One region of the Siccibacter colletis genome, then DNA from elsewhere that is predicted to be linked to it. Evidence: predicted binding sites of a transcription regulator. Region 1 holds the regulator's gene; each other region holds the start of a gene.
The links. Region 1 encodes Fur, which represses iron uptake genes when iron is present. Its sites were predicted from a motif close to ATAATAATGAGAACNACTATCAA; they were not measured.
Positions count from the first base shown of each region.

Region 1 (5,145 bases):
TGTCACTGACGTGCTGCCACGCTGGTACGTGACCGCCGACGGCGCTTCGCCGAAAACCATTGCCAGTACCGATACCGAAGATCTGACCCAGTTTGTCACGCCGCTCGGCGAGCAGTGGAAACGCACGGCGGAGGATAACAATATCCTGATGACCGCCGAGGCGCGCTTTGAGAAAAACAGCGATGTGAAGATGCTCAACGCGCCAGCGCTGCGCGGCCAGATTGTGCCGACCCCGCAGCAGGTCAAAGTGCAGGGCCAGGATATCGATCTCAGCGGCGGCGTGAAGCCTGACCTTACGGCGCTGAAAGCGAACAGCCAGCAGGCACTGATGCAGCGCTTCAGCCAGCTTGGCGTCAATACCGGCGGGGCATATCCGGTGCGCGCGCAGATTGATAAAGCCGCGTTTAGCGGTGCGGCGGCAGTGCCAGGGGCGTACCGGTTGACCATCGATAAAAATGAGGCCGTGATTACCGGTCTTGACGAGGCGGGGGCGTTCTACGGCGTGCAGTCGCTGCTGTCCCTGATCCCTGCAAGCGGAGAACAAAAAATCGCCGCGCTGGAAGCCAGCGATGCGCCACGCTTTGCGTACCGGGGGATTCATCTTGATGTCGGGCGCAATTTCCACACGAAAGCGGCGGTACTGCGCCTGCTCGACCAGATGGCGGCGTACAAGCTGAATAAATTCCACTTCCACCTTAGCGATGATGAAGGCTGGCGCATTGAGATCCCCGGCCTGCCGGAACTGACCGACATCGGCAGCAAGCGCTGTCACGATCCGAGTGAGAAAACCTGTCTGCTGCCGCAGCTTGGCTCCGGCCCCGACAGCAATAACAACGGCAGCGGGTTCTTTACCCGAGCGGACTACATAGAGATCGTGAAATTCGCCGCCGCGCGTCACATTGAGGTGATCCCGGAGATCGATATGCCAGCCCATGCACGCGCGGCGACTATCGCGATGGAAGCGCGCTACGATCGGTTGATGAAGGCAGGGGATGAAAAAGCGGCCAGTGAATTCCGCCTGCTCGATCCCACCGACACCTCCAACACCACCGGCGTGCAGTACTACAACCGCACCGGGTATCTCAATCCGTGCCTCGATGCGTCGCGCCGCTTCGTCGATAAGGTGATCGGCGAAATGCAGCAGATGCACCGCGAGGCAGGTCAGCCGCTAACCACCTGGCATTTCGGCGGCGACGAAGCGAAAAATATCTACCTCGGTACCGGTTACACCGACCAGGCGAAGCCGGAAGCCGGCAAGGGCATTATCGACCAGAGCAAACAGGACAAACCCTGGGCGAAATCTGCCGCCTGTCAGGCGATGGTGAAAGCCGGCAACGTGGCCGATGTGGATCATCTCTCCAGCTATTTTGGCGTCGAGGTGAGCAAGCTGGTTAATGCCCACGGTATTGAGGCGATGCAGGCCTGGCAGGATGGGTTGAAAGACGCCAGAGATGCCAGCGCTTTCGCCACCAAAGCGGTGAACGTTAACTTCTGGGATACGCTCTACTGGGGCGGCTTCGACAGCGCCAGCGTCTGGGCGAACAAAGGCTTCCGGGTGGTGATTTCTAATCCGGATTACGTCTACCTTGATTTCCCGAATGAGGTGCATCCGCAGGAGAGCGGCTATTACTGGGGCACGCGTTTCAGCGATGAACGTAAAATCTTCAGTTTCGCCCCGGACAACCTGCCGCAAAACGCGGAAACCTCTGTGGATCGCGACGGCAATGCGTTCACGGCGAAATCCGATAAACCCTGGCCTGGCGCGTATGGCCTCTCTGCGCAGCTGTGGAGCGAAGTGGTGCGCACCGACCAGCAGATGGAGTACATGATCTATCCCCGTCTGATCGCGGTGGCAGAACGTGCCTGGCATCGCGCCAGCTGGGAGCAGGACTATCAGCAGGGGCGTGAGTATAAGGGCGGCGAGACGCATCAGGTGGATGTAAAAGCGCTGCACAATGACTGGGTGCGATTTGCCAGTCTGGTGGGCAGCCGCGAGCTGGCGAAGCTCGATAAAGCGGGCGTGCAGTACCGCCTGCCGGTACCGGGAGCGCGTATCGTTAACGGCGTGCTGGACGCCAACGTCAGCCTGCCCGGCGTGACGCTGGAGTACTCGCTCGACACCGGTAAAACCTGGCAGCGCTATGATGATAAGCAGCGTCCGGCGGTGAGCGGGGAAGTGCAGGTGCGGAGCGTCAGCGCGGACGGCAAGCGTTTCAGCCGCGTCGACAGCGTTAAAGGCTAAGCGTTATCTGCCACAGGCCAGCCTGCGGGCTGGCTTTTTTAGCGTCAGGCATAAAAAAACCGGCATCTGCCGGTTTTCTCGTTGCGACTTATTTTTCGCTGATTTCGTGCGCGTTATCTTCTTCGCGGCAGTCGCCTTCGGCGCAGTGGCCGTAGAGGTAGAGACTGTGGTTGGTCAGGCGAATGCCGTGACGGGTGGCGATTTCACGCTGGCGCTGCTCGATAGAGTCATCGCTGAATTCGATAACCTTGCCGCAGTCGAGGCAGATCAGGTGATCGTGGTGATGCTGCTGCGTCAGTTCGAATACGGACTTGCCGCCTTCGAAGTTGTGGCGCGTTACGATGCCGGCGTCGTCGAACTGGTTCAGTACGCGATAGACGGTCGCCAGACCAATTTCTTCGCCCATGTCGATCAGACGCTTATAAAGTTCTTCCGCGCTGACATGATGGTTATCTGGACCCTGTAACACTTCGAGGATTTTTAATCGAGGAAGCGTGACTTTCAGGCCAGCCTTCTTTAATGCGGTATTGTTGTCAGTCATGCGGAATCTGTCCTGTTGCTTTGCGATTCGCTCCGGTAAACGAAGCAGAATAACCGGATATCTTGTGTTGAATGCGACTCATTATAGAACTGCCTGAGTTAAATGAAAATCGCAAGTACCAATCCGAAAGTGTGCTTAAAAACCGGAATGGCGCCACAATTAATAGGGGTTTCACTCGGTTAACCAGGAGGACATTGTACAGAGTTGAATGGGAAAGTTACAAACTTGTAGCAATTATTTTTATTGGTTTTATCTATCAAAACGGCGCAAATCAGCGATTTACGCCGTTCAAAAATCAGGCGTTGATGATGTCCTGCAGATGCAGTTCCTCAGAAACCTGTTTAACCCATTTCTCGACGCGCTCAGCGGTCAGTTCAGGCTGGCGATCTTCATCAATGGCGAGGCCAACAAAGTGATCGTCATCTGCCAGTCCTTTGGACGCTTCAAAGTGGTAACCCGCCGTTGGCCAGTGGCCGACGATGGTTGCGCCACGCGGTTCGATGATGTCGCGGATGGTGCCCAGCGCATCGCAGAAGTATTCCGCATAATCTTCCTGGTCGCCGCAGCCAAACAGCGCTACCAGCTTGCCGTTGAAGTCGACTTCTTCAAGCGTCGGGAAGAAATCATCCCAGTCGCACTGCGCTTCGCCGTAGTACCAGGTCGGAATGCCCAGCAGCAGGATGTCGAACGCTTCCAGATCTTCTTTGCTGCTTTTAGCAATGTCATGCACCTCAGCAACATCTTTACCAATCTGTTTTTGAATGGTTTTTGCGATATTTTCGGTATTGCCGGTGTCGCTGCCGAAGAAAATGCCTACGATTGCCATGAGTTAAATAACCTCTTGAAACTAAATAGTATGGTAGCGGCAAAATGCCCACAGATAACGGCAATCATAGCAGAACAGAGAAGAGTGCGGAAACCGCTATCATACCGGTGTGCACAGACTGCAACATGACGATGCTTTTTTCGCCGGGGCGTTGTTAAGGTTTGAGGGTATTGAGCTGGGCGAGCAGCATCTCTTCGATAAGCTCGCTACGGCTGATGTCGCGCGCCTGGGCCAGTTGATTGAGGGCGTCTACCGCCTCTTCGTTGAGTTTCAGCTCGACGCGCTTAAGCCCGCGAACTTTGTCGCGCTTCAGCTGGTTGCGTTTATTGATGCGCAGCTGCTCATCACGCGTCAGGGGGTTCGTCTTCGGGCGACCGGGGCGACGCTCGTGCGCGAACAGATCAAGTGTCGTACGATCGGTTTGTTCTTTTGCCATGATAGAAATTTGAGACAGGAGAAACAGGCTGCCCGGGTGCGTCGGGGCGTATTAACAGCGCGCCATCATACATGAGGGCGTAGCGCGCGCCAACGCGTTAACGCCCCGGAGTGGCTGGTCGGTCTGTTTTTAGTCAGATAATTCAACATTCAGGAAGCGGCGAATGGCGCGCAGCACCGCCTGCGGCTTCTCGGCGTGCACCCAGTGACCCGCCCCGGCGATGACGTGCGCCCGCGCCTGGGGGAACTGCGCCAGCAGCGCCTCGCGATGGCTCTCGGTCACGTAAGGCGAATTTCCGCCGCGGATAAACAGCGCCGGGTGCGGCCAGGCCGGCACAGCTTCCCAGCCGATGATGTGATGATACTGATCCCACAGGGCAGGGACGTTGAAGCGCCATTCACCGTTGGCGAACGACTTCAGCAGAAACTGGATCACGCCCTCTTCGGCGATGTGCGTGCGCATCACGTCTGCTGCCGCCGTTCGGCTGGTCGCACCGGCGTCGGTGACCGCATTGATCGCCGCGAAAATCTCGTCGTGACGGCGCACGTCGTAGCTGACCGGCGCGATGTCGATCGCCACCAGATTCGCAATGCGCTCCGGCGCGAGGGCGCTGACGGCCATTACCGCTTTGCCGCCCATCGAATGGCCAATCAGCGTCACCTTATCCAGCCCCTGTTCGTCCAGGGTATCGACCAGATCCTGCGCCATCGCCGGGTAGGTCATCTCGTCTGCACGCGGAGAAAGGCCATGATTTCGCATATCTACCGACAGCACATCGTGATCCGCCACCAGGTCGCGCGCCAGCACGCCGAGGTTGTCCAGGCTGCCAAACAGCCCGTGAACCAGCACGATGGGAGAATTGTTGTTCGGTTGTTGCGCAGATTGCGCTCGGCTGTTCAATTTCATGGCAAAGTTCTTTTTTTGAGTCCGTAAGGATAGGGTATCATGTTGACCATTCTGCCGCCCGGCCGCAAGATTCCAGTTTAATCTGACTTTTGCCGCCTTCCTGGTTTGACGCTATTCGCTGTTGGGTTTTTGCTTCTATAATCCCAACGTCCCAACGACTTGTATTCAGAGAAGATATTGCACTGGATGAAGAT
Region 1 is NZ_CP074352.1:1,154,086-1,159,230, forward strand. Features, by position in the region: gene KFZ77_RS05555 (beta-N-acetylhexosaminidase) at 1-2,242, shown strand, start outside; gene fur (ferric iron uptake transcriptional regulator) at 2,331-2,783, opposite strand; gene fldA (flavodoxin FldA) at 3,079-3,609, opposite strand; gene ybfE (LexA regulated protein) at 3,764-4,045, opposite strand; gene ybfF (esterase) at 4,175-4,951, opposite strand; gene seqA (replication initiation negative regulator SeqA) at 5,144-5,145, shown strand, end outside.

Region 2 (5,145 bases), 1.3 Mb from region 1:
AATCAAAGCAATAAGCAGTGTCGTGCAAACCACCTTCGGGTGGTTTTTTATTGCCTGTCGATCGGGAAATAACGCTTTACCCTGTAAAAAAACCGGCCCTCAGGCCGGTCGATTTATCCCACTTGCTTCAGCATCCCGCTACTCATCAGCGCCTGTATCAGCACAATCCCCAGACCACAGATAAAAATCAGCGTCAGCACCGGCTTGCCGCCAGCCACGCGCCAGCGGGAATCCGGGTGGTGCTTGCGGCTCTGCCACACCAGCAGCGACGGCAGGATCAGTGCCAGCACCGCCAGCGCTACCCCCGCGTAGCCCAGCGCCATAACAAAGCCCTGCGGATAAAACAGCGCAAAGGCCAGCGGCGGCAGGAAGGTGATGGCTCCGGTCTGCAGACGTCCACTCAGATTACGCTTACGAGCAAACATATCGCTCAGGTAATCGAACAGCCCCAGCGTCACCCCCAGAAACGACGTCGCCAGCGCCACGTCGGCAAACAGATGCACCGCCAGCTCCACGTGCGGTGTCGCCACCACATCGCGCACGGCCTGCAGCAGGCCGTTCAGGCCGCTTTTCGCCGCCAGCAGACCGACAAAAGTATCGGACGGAATGGCACCGAGGGTCGCCAGTTGCCAGAAGATATAAGCAACCAGCGGGATGGCGCTGCCGGTGACAAAGATGGTGCGCAGCTTTTTCACATCGCCCTGCATATAGCTGACGATACTGGGGACGCTGCCGTGAAAGCCAAACGAGGTGAAAATCACCGGGATAGCCGACAGCACCAGTCCTTTCTCCACCGGCATGGTAATCAGGTTGGCGCTGTGAACATGCGGCATCATCAATACCAGCATAACGATCAGCAACACGATTTTGGCGCTGAACAGGATGCGGTTGAAGAAATCCACGCTGTGGGTACCAACGCAGACAATGCCGCCGCCGATGAGAGTGAACAGCAGCACGCCAGCCGCAGGGGGAATATGCAGCCCCAGCCCGCTCTCAAGGCTGGCTGACAGCAGCTCGCCGGCACCGCTGATGTAGGCCGCGGTAAGGGCATACATCAAAAACAGCATACTGAAGCCTGCCAGCCACTGCCCCGGTCTGCCCAGATAGCGACGCGACAGCGTTGCCAGCCCTGTGTCTGCCGGCTCATGCTGATACACTTCGACCAGCAGCAGAGCGGTGTAGCACATCACGGCCCACAGGCCGGTTAACAGCAGCAGCGTCATACCGAACCCGACGCCTGCTGCCGCCAGCGGCATTGCCAGCATTCCTGCGCCAATGGTGGTACCGGCGACGATGAAAACACTCCCTAACGTTCTGTTCTTCACGTATTCCTCTGTAATCAAACCACACGCTAACCATATCTGCGGCGCAGAGTAAGGCAAAAGCGCCATGCCGTCAAACAGCCATTACATAGGCGTTTCGTTATCTTTACAGATGGTTGCGCCAGGGCAAATGTCCGTGAACATTCAGGCAACCCTCTACTTCATAAGGACAATATTTTTCGGCAACAATCGGGCGTACCTTAAAAAAAATTCATAAGGAATAAAAAGAGGTTGAGATGACGAGCGAGAATCCTTTTCAGGCGTCGTGGAGTCGGAGCGGAAACCTGTTGTGTCATGGGCACTGGAACATCAGCTGGCAGGGCAGAGCGCTTGAGCTTCCTGAACCGCGCCGCGAGAAAGATATGGCGACTAACGGGATCTATTCCATCATCGATCCCGAAGACGAAACCTACCGCGACGGGCTGGAAGAGGATGAGTGGATTATTGAGAACGTTGAATGGCTAACGGATTTCTTCTGCGATAACGCCATTCCTCTGGAGACGGCGAACTACCGCTGGTTCTTTCGGGCCATTAACCCGCACGACTGGCGCTGTACCAGCTGTGCGGGCTGTATGTAAAACGGTACGTTTGCGGGATCAGTTCTGCGCGTCGAGCGTCGCCAGCTCTTTGTCGATAAAGTACAGCGCTTCGCCGCTCTTACCCACGAGGCTGAGTTTATCCAGCACCGACTTGAACAGCTTCTCTTCTTCGTGCTGCTCAGCCACATACCACTGCAGGAAATTGAAGGTCGGATAATCCTGGGAGATCATCGCGGCGTGAGCCAGTTCATTAATCTGGCGGGTGATCAGCTGCTCATGCTCGTAGGTGGCGGTAAACAGCGCATCCAGAGAAGCGTATTCGGCAAACGGCGACGCGATGGCATTGATGCGCGGCAGGCTGCCGGTGTCGGTCAGGTAATCAAACAGGCGCTGCATGTGGGTCATCTCTTCCTGCGCATGACGACGCAGGAACGCAGCGGCACCTTCAAAGCTGTGATAGCTGCACCAGGCGCTCATCTGCTGATAAAGCAGAGATGAGAATAATTCCAGGTTCATCTGTTCATTTAATTTTTCGATCATGTCCGCTTTCAGCATAATAACTCCGCAGGTAATAGTGTTGTTTCGCGACACTATAATTTGCAGTTTATTTATTTGCAAAAGGTTAAATAAAATAATTTATTATTAATAATACGAATGGGAATAACTCGTATTGCTGCGCATAATTAAAATAAGCGAATGTTATTCATTCTTATTTAATACGCAGCAGTACGACGTTACGAGGCCTGCGGGAGGGGAATGGTTTTGCCGGCCAGCCGGAAGACATCAACCATCTCCACCGGCTGGCTGAACAGGAAGCCCTGCATGTAGTGAATGCCGCAGCGCTGCAGCAGGCGCGCCTGCTCCTCGCTCTCCACGCCTTCGGCAATAATGCGGAAATTGAGCGAGTGCGACATATTCATTACCGCCTCGACAATGGCCAGTCCTTTATCCTCAATTTTCTGAATAAAGCTACGGTCAATTTTCACAAAGTCGATATTTAAATTTTGAATGACCGACAGGCTGGAATAGCCGGTACCGAAATCATCAATCGATATTTTAATTCCCTTACGCTGCAGCCAGATGATTTTTTCCGTCAGATCGCTCTGGCCAGAGTGAAACAACGATTCCGTCACCTCAATGTGCAGGCGACCGGGATTAATATGATAGGTCTCCAGCAGCCGGCTTATTTTCGCCACGAACTGCTGATCCTGGAACTGCACAATCGAAACGTTAACCGCAATTGACGTGTCATCGTTCGGAACATGCGCGAGGGTTTTACACGCCTCTTCCAGTACCCAATAGCCAATATTAACGATCTGCCCGCTGCGCTCGGCGATGGGAATAAACACTGACGGTTCGATGATCTGTGTTCCGCGCTTCCAGCGCAGTAGCGCTTCAAAACTGCGAATGGCAAAGGTTTCAGCATCAACGATCGGCTGGAAGACCAGACGCAGCTCATGGCGGGCGAGGGCATTATTCAGCGCCTCCTGCAACAGCACTTTGCTGCGCAGGTTCTCTTCCAGCTGGTGGTTATAAAACAGTACCCGCTCAGGCTGCTTGCCCTTCAGGGCATACATCGCGATGTCGGCAATCTGGATGAGACGCGTCAGGTTGGTGCTATGCTCCGGGCAGATAGCGATACCTATCGTCGCGCTCAGGGTGATCTCCTGTTCACGCAGATAGAACGGCTGGCTGAAGCTTTTCACCATCTGGGCGGCAAGATTACGCAGCGTGCCGTGGTCAACCTGCGGTGTGCAATAGATAAACTCATCTCCGCCCCAGCGGCACAACAGCGTGCCGTTATCCTGAAAGGCGGCCAGGCGATTACTGAATGCCAGCAGCACCCGATCGCCGACGTCGTGGCCGAGGGCGTCATTGATGGACTTAAAGCCGTCGAGGTCGATAAAGAACAGGCTGAAGCCGGGGATTTCACCGCGTTTATACTGATAAATCAACTCCTCGGCTTCGGTCTGAAACGCCACGCGGTTGGAGAGGCCGGTCAGGGCGTCCTTGTAGGAGATCTCATAGATTTTCTGGGTGCGCTCCCGGATGGTGTCTTCCATGCGATCCACCAGCCGCTGGTTTTTATACTTCAGCGCTATGGCCTGTTTGATGTACGTCGCCGAGCGGATGGCTGAGAAGATCATGGTCGCGGTGAAGAACAGTCCAAGAAAGCCGAGACTGCGTTTGTAGTCGAGCGGGGACTCTATCAGGATGATCGACCAGGGAAGCAGCACGATTAACGTATAGAGTGAAGCGAGAATAACATTGCCCGACAGCACATTCGCCGCACCGCCCACCATGGCAGAGAGTATGACCACCGTTGCGGTGAACTCTTCTACCGTGAAGTGGCGTTCGAACAGGCAGAAATAGCTGCTCCACAGCACCGCGGTAAGCAGGCACCCGACGGTAAAACGCAGGTAGAACCCGCGTTCGTGTTTACGCTTGTCGGAGCAGCGCTGCCAGAGCAGGGTGTCGATCAGCCGCCACACCAGCACGGTGCAGAGTGTTCCCCACCAGAGCAGTTTCCCGTCACGCTGGCCGTTATCAATAAAGGTAAACGTCAGCATGGTGGCCGCGATAAAAGTGATAATAATGCCGGGCAGCGCATTGCTATAGAGGAGCTTAATCCCCTCGCTTCGGTACAGCTGCTGTCGCTCGCGTTTTTCGCTCATGCTAGATCCACAGTAACACCCGCGTTATCAGCCCGTATCAGGCCGTTCCCTTCCGGCAGGCTGGCGAAACGCCGCCCGCCCCTGGATTAATACCAGTGTGATGCTGCCGTGGTGGTGTTGATAGCGATGCCGCGGCACTGATATTCCAGCACGACGCTTTTCGCCAGGCATTGTGTTCCGCTGACCACGCTGCAAGTGGTGATAGGGTTACCATAAGCCAGCGCGGTAGCAAAACCCCACTGCTGGCACTGGCGCGTCGCGGTTGAGTTAGCGGCGTAGCTGTCCACTTTTCCTTTCTGTAACGGCGCAAGCGTATAGCCGAGGCGCACGGTACCGGTGGTCTGATTAACATCAACCACGTCGGGAGATTTCGTAATAGTGCAACCGCTCAGCATAACCAGCATCGCGGGGGCCAGATATTTCAACATGATAAAACTCGCAGCATTCTCAGGTCTTAGCATCATGCCAGAGTGGTTGACAACCAATCGGCGGAATAACAAAGGATTTTGTGCGTTTCAACACCCCTGAAAAATCAAGAATTAAGTAACACTAAAATAGATTGCGGATTCTATTAAGTTTTACTTAAACCTGCCGAAAATATCTGTGTGG
Region 2 is NZ_CP074352.1:2,475,860-2,481,004, reverse strand. Features, by position in the region: gene tyrP (tyrosine transporter TyrP) at 114-1,325, opposite strand; gene KFZ77_RS12020 (hypothetical protein) at 1,559-1,900, shown strand; gene ftnA (non-heme ferritin) at 1,919-2,416, opposite strand; gene KFZ77_RS12010 (putative bifunctional diguanylate cyclase/phosphodiesterase) at 2,596-4,536, opposite strand; gene yecR (YecR family lipoprotein) at 4,623-4,964, opposite strand.
Region 2: ftnA (non-heme ferritin) is a predicted target of Fur. The motif match lies at 2,510-2,532, and genes of this name have one in related genera.

Region 3 (5,145 bases), 560 kb from region 1:
TCACGCACGGCGTTCAGCGCGGTTTGCAGGAAGAACTGGTTGCTGACGCCCGGGATTTCAACCGGATACTGGAATGCCATGAAGATGCCTTCCCCGGCGCGATCTTCCGGTGCCAGCTCCTGCAGGTCTTTGCCCTTGAACAGGATTTCGCCGCCGGTGATCTCATAGTCTTCACGGCCAGCCAGCGTTGCCGAGAGGGTACTTTTCCCGGAGCCGTTCGGCCCCATGATGGCGTGTACTTCCCCCGGACGCACTTCGAGGTTCAAGCCGCGCAGGATGGCTTTGTCTTCAACGCTGACATGTAAATCTTTGATGCTTAACATGAAATATCCTTTATCGACATTACCCGACGCTGTGCTCGAGGCTGATGGCTAATAATTTTTGTGCTTCCACGGCAAATTCCAGTGGCAGTTCGGAGAAAACGTCTTTACAGAAGCCGTTAACGATCATTGAGATGGCGTCATCTTCGCTGATGCCGCGCTGCAGGCAGTAGAACAGCTGGTCTTCCCCGATGCGCGAGGTAGTGGCTTCATGCTCAAGCTGGGCACTGTTGTTGCGGCACTCGACGTACGGGAAGGTATGCGCCCCGCTGTCCGGGCCGATGAGCATGGAGTCGCACTGGGTGAAGTTACGCGCGTTAGTGGCGCTCGGCATGATTTTCACCAGCCCGCGGTAGCTGTTCTGGCTGTGCCCGGCAGAGATCCCTTTCGAAATAATGGTCGATTTGGTGTTCTTGCCGATGTGGATCATCTTGGTGCCGGTATCCGCCTGCTGGTGCCCGGCGGTCAGCGCCACGGAGAAGAACTCACCGATAGAGTTGTCACCGCGCAGCACGCAGCTCGGGTACTTCCAGGTGATGGCCGAACCGGTTTCCGACTGGGTCCAGGACATCTTGCTGTTTTCGCCTTCGCACAGCGCGCGCTTGGTCACGAAGTTCAGGATGCCGCCGGTGTTGTTGTCACCCGGGAACCAGTTCTGTACCGTCGAGTACTTCACTTCTGCGTCTTTATGGATGATAACTTCCACCACCGCGGCGTGCAGCTGGTAGCTGTCGCGCACCGGCGCAGAGCAGCCTTCGATGTAGCTGACGTAGCTGCCTTCATCGGCAATCAGGATCGTGCGTTCAAACTGACCGGTTTTTTCCGCGTTGATGCGGAAATAGGTAGACAGTTCCATCGGGCAGCGCACCCCTTTCGGGATGTAAATAAAGGTGCCGTCAGACGCCACCGCCGCGTTCAGGGCGGCAAAGAAGTTATCGTTCGACGGCACCACGGTGCCGAGATACTGCTTCACCAGCTCCGGATGATCGTGGATCGCCTCGCCAAAGGAGCAGAAGATAATGCCCTGCTCGCCCAGCTTCTCGCGGTAGGTCGTCGCCACCGAAACGGAGTCGAAGATGGCATCCACCGCAACTTCGCGCCCTTCACGTACCGGCACGCCGAGCTGGTTGAACGCTTCTTCGACTTCCTGTGTCAGCCAGGCATTTTCCCCGGACTGCTGCACCGCACCCGGCTGGGACGCGCAGGTATCGTCGCAGCTGCCGCAGGACGGCGCGGAGTAATAGCTGTAGTCCTGATAGTCGAGCTTGTCGTAGTGGGCTTTCAGCCAGTGCGGCTCTTCCATCTGCAGCCACGCGCGGAAGGCGTTGAGACGGAACTCCAGCATCCACTCCGGCTCATTGCGGCGCGCAGAGATGGCGCGCACCACGTCTTCATTAATGCCTTTGGCAAACTCTTCGGTTCGCACCTGAGTGAAGAAGCCCTCTTTATAGTTCAGAGGCCCGGTCCAGGTCTGCACATCATCGGTCGTTTCAGTGTTACGAGACATATTACCGCCTATACCCCAAAGCTTTCGCCGCAGCCGCACTCGTGCTGCGCTTTCGGGTTATTAAATTTAAATATCTGGTTCAGCCCTTCGCGTACGTAATCGACTTCGGTTCCGTCGATAAACGGCATGGCGTCGGCTGGCACCCACAGGCGCGCGCCGTCGCGCTCGAACAGCAGATCGTCTTCGCGCGGCTCGGTGACCGTTTCCAGCACGTAGCCAAAGCCGGCACAGCCGGTCTGCTTAATACCCAGACGCACGCCGAGGAAACCTGACTGCTGCTCCGCCAGGTCTCGGATATGCGCTGCGGCTTCAGGGGTCAGATGTAGCCCCTGCCAGCCCGGTTGGTTGGGATCAAAAGTTCCTGCTGACGTTTCCATAGGTGCACCTCATGTTTTAAGCCAGAAAGCGATAACGCCATGTTAGTGATAATAATTATCACTTCAACCTCTGCGGATGAGGGTTATTAGCAAAAAATCGTTTTTCAGGCGCGTGTATTAAGCATAGACGCTGTTAAAAAGACGATCGGCTATGCGTAAAACGGGATAACCTGCTGATGTGCAAGATAAATGTATTATACCTGATGCCACAGCGGATTATGTTAATAAGTTGTATAGATAATACCTATTTATAAGATAGGGTTCAAAGAAATGTGTGCGCTGATGTGCTCGCATTCCTGAAGCACGGTTAGCGGGCGGCGGCAGTCTGCCCTGCACATAACCTTACTTTTTGTGGCTCCGGCTTCGTTTATCGGCATTAAGACACATTCAGCAGCCTTTTAACCCGGCACGCCTTTGACGACGCGCTGACGCCGCAGTGCATTATTAATTATACCCCGCCCCGGCAAAATAACCTTTATCCCTCTCTGCGGTTCTCACCGGGCTGGGTCAGCATTCAATCATTAGCCCGATTTGAGTATTGCCGCCGCGCGCCAGGGTTTCATACCACGATTAATGGCAATGCAGAGTTGACGTCCGGGAAAAATTGTACGAAAAATCTAATGGATTACACATCACAAAGGGAATCTCTCTATGTCCGTTGAAGACAGGATCAAGCAGCTGGAACTGACCGTACACCGCTTAACCATCGAAACCAGAGTGCTGCGTGAACTTATGCAGGTACAGGTGGGTATCAACAACATCAATCTCAAGGGGCATTTTGATGATGTGATTATCAAACTGGCTACGGAATACCAGAACCGTGGGCTTGATAAAGACGATAATCAGGCGCTCCACGATACGCTTCGCGACTACCTGCGGGACAGCAAAAGCCAGCATTAATGCCGGCATGCCGCGCGGTTTCCATGCGCGCTCTGTTAACTCCACGGGTGCGTGGAACGCGACAATGCCGCTGTCGTTTATGAATATGCCGCTGCTCAGCTATGCCAGTGAGATTACTATCCCGACGCTGGTCGTGACGGGTGAAAAAGCGCACTCGCGCTATTTTGCGGAAGATGCCTTTAACGCCGTCGGCAGTAAACAGAAAGCGCTGGTGATTGTTCCGGGGGCCAACCACGTTGACCTGTACGATAACGTCGCCGGTAAAATTCCGTTTACCCGCTTCGGGCAGTTCTTTGAAACCAGCCTGAAATAACATCGGATCCTGAGCCATTAAAAGCCACCGCACGGTGGCTTTTTTGCGTTGGCTGCTGGTTCAGGCGGTGGTATTGATGTTCCGGCCGATGGCCGGGTTGGCGGGCAGCTGAGGAATGGCATCGAGGATACCGGATGCCACACTCTGCTGATTATCCAGTGCTTTCTTCAGTACTAACGTGCTCACCTGATTATTAAGCTGCATGCTATCGAGGCTGGTTGCAAGGGAAGCGATGTTCGCTGCGTCCATGATGTTCTCCTGTGTGATACGAGGTTAGCGGGAACGGATGCCGGCGCGTGATGACGCCTCAGGATAGTATCGGCAGCATCGGGCAAATCATAAGCGATCCCCTGCCGTCGCCCGGCGCGCTGCATCGATACCAGTTTTCACCCAGTTGATAAGCTCATCCTGTTCTTCAACCACCCCTTCCGGCAGCTGCGAAAACGACAGCGCCACTTCTCTGACGCCGGACGGCCCGCGCCGGGTATAAGTAAACGGCTGGCAGCCCGCCTCAGCAAAGCGATGCTGACTGGTAGCGTCAGTCTTTACATAGATCTCACCCTGCCGGGTAATCAGCAGCACCATCAGGCCATCAAGAAACAGCGCGGTACAGCCAAACATTGCCCGGGCGCTGAAGCGACCTGTCGGGCTGAGCTGATCGATAAGATAGTGGGCCAGTTCATGGGAAACTTTCATCGGCTATGCTCCTGAACGTATTCAGACGCATAATGCCTCCACATCACCGCGCATGAAAGAATGACGCTATAAGCTTTAAGGCCAAATTACCCACTTAAATAATCTTGAAAATTAAGTATTAGTGATAATTACTAATTAACATTCAGACACTTAACAATCAACCTTAATCCCACAAAGCTAAACTTCTGCCTTATTTTGGTCTTGATTCTTAACTTCAGGAATATACGACTTCATACCCCAGGGGCAGAGCGCAAACAGGCACCGTTTTCCGCGCGGGCATTCACTGTGAATCTCACCTTTGTTACCCGGACAATCCGTCATGGCCAGCAGGTTTTGCCACATCCGGGCGTTAAACGGCGAAGCATGTATCACGTTCAGTTCCTGAGGTTTACCATCCACATATAAACCGCTGTCATGGGTAGTGATGGTCTGCCCCTGCCGTAAAAAGTAATCGCCGCGAAACCACAAAACATATTTGAATGCCTTTGCGGTCTGGGCCACGGTAAAGATGGTCCCGGTGTCCGGGCTTGCCAGTGAATCTACGATCTTCCAGTCCATATTGCTCCACGATGGTATGTCATGCAGGCGGGTGGCATGTCCCCATGCCCTCGCCCTTGATGCGTTTTTACCCTGAATATTTGCGGGAAAAGAGGGTCACCTGCACCCACAAAATTCGCGATGTAAAAAAAGGCTAGAACAAAATGAGATTTCTACAAAAAAACTTACAATCCTTATGGGATACACGAGCGAGAGATATTTGCCCTCAGCCCGCTATCGCGCCACAGGTGTTAGACAGGCGCAGATTCAGGCAGCTGGAAGGGCGGTAGTAGCAGTGAAGTGGCGCTGCCGGGAATCGACAGCGCGGGGCTGGGCGAATCAGTGTTGCGAGGCGGCGGTGGGAACGATCTTGTCGAACAGCCAGGTAAATACAAAGGTGTACACCAGGAAGAAAACCAGGATCCCCAGTTCCATCATAAATGCCGTAACGAACGAGACATGGTACCACCACATAAACAAGGGCACGGCGAGCAC
Region 3 is NZ_CP074352.1:1,711,660-1,716,804, reverse strand. Features, by position in the region: gene sufC (Fe-S cluster assembly ATPase SufC) at 1-323, opposite strand, end outside; gene sufB (Fe-S cluster assembly protein SufB) at 343-1,827, opposite strand; gene sufA (Fe-S cluster assembly scaffold SufA) at 1,836-2,204, opposite strand; gene KFZ77_RS08230 (hypothetical protein) at 2,856-3,104, shown strand; partial or broken gene KFZ77_RS08225 (alpha/beta hydrolase) at 3,112-3,417, shown strand; gene KFZ77_RS08220 (YjfB family protein) at 3,478-3,666, opposite strand; gene KFZ77_RS08215 (TfoX/Sxy family protein) at 3,754-4,113, opposite strand; gene KFZ77_RS08210 (anti-adapter protein iraM) at 4,291-4,671, opposite strand; gene KFZ77_RS08205 (PACE efflux transporter) at 4,990-5,145, opposite strand, start outside.
Region 3: sufA (Fe-S cluster assembly scaffold SufA) is a predicted target of Fur. The motif match lies at 2,244-2,266, and genes of this name have one in related genera.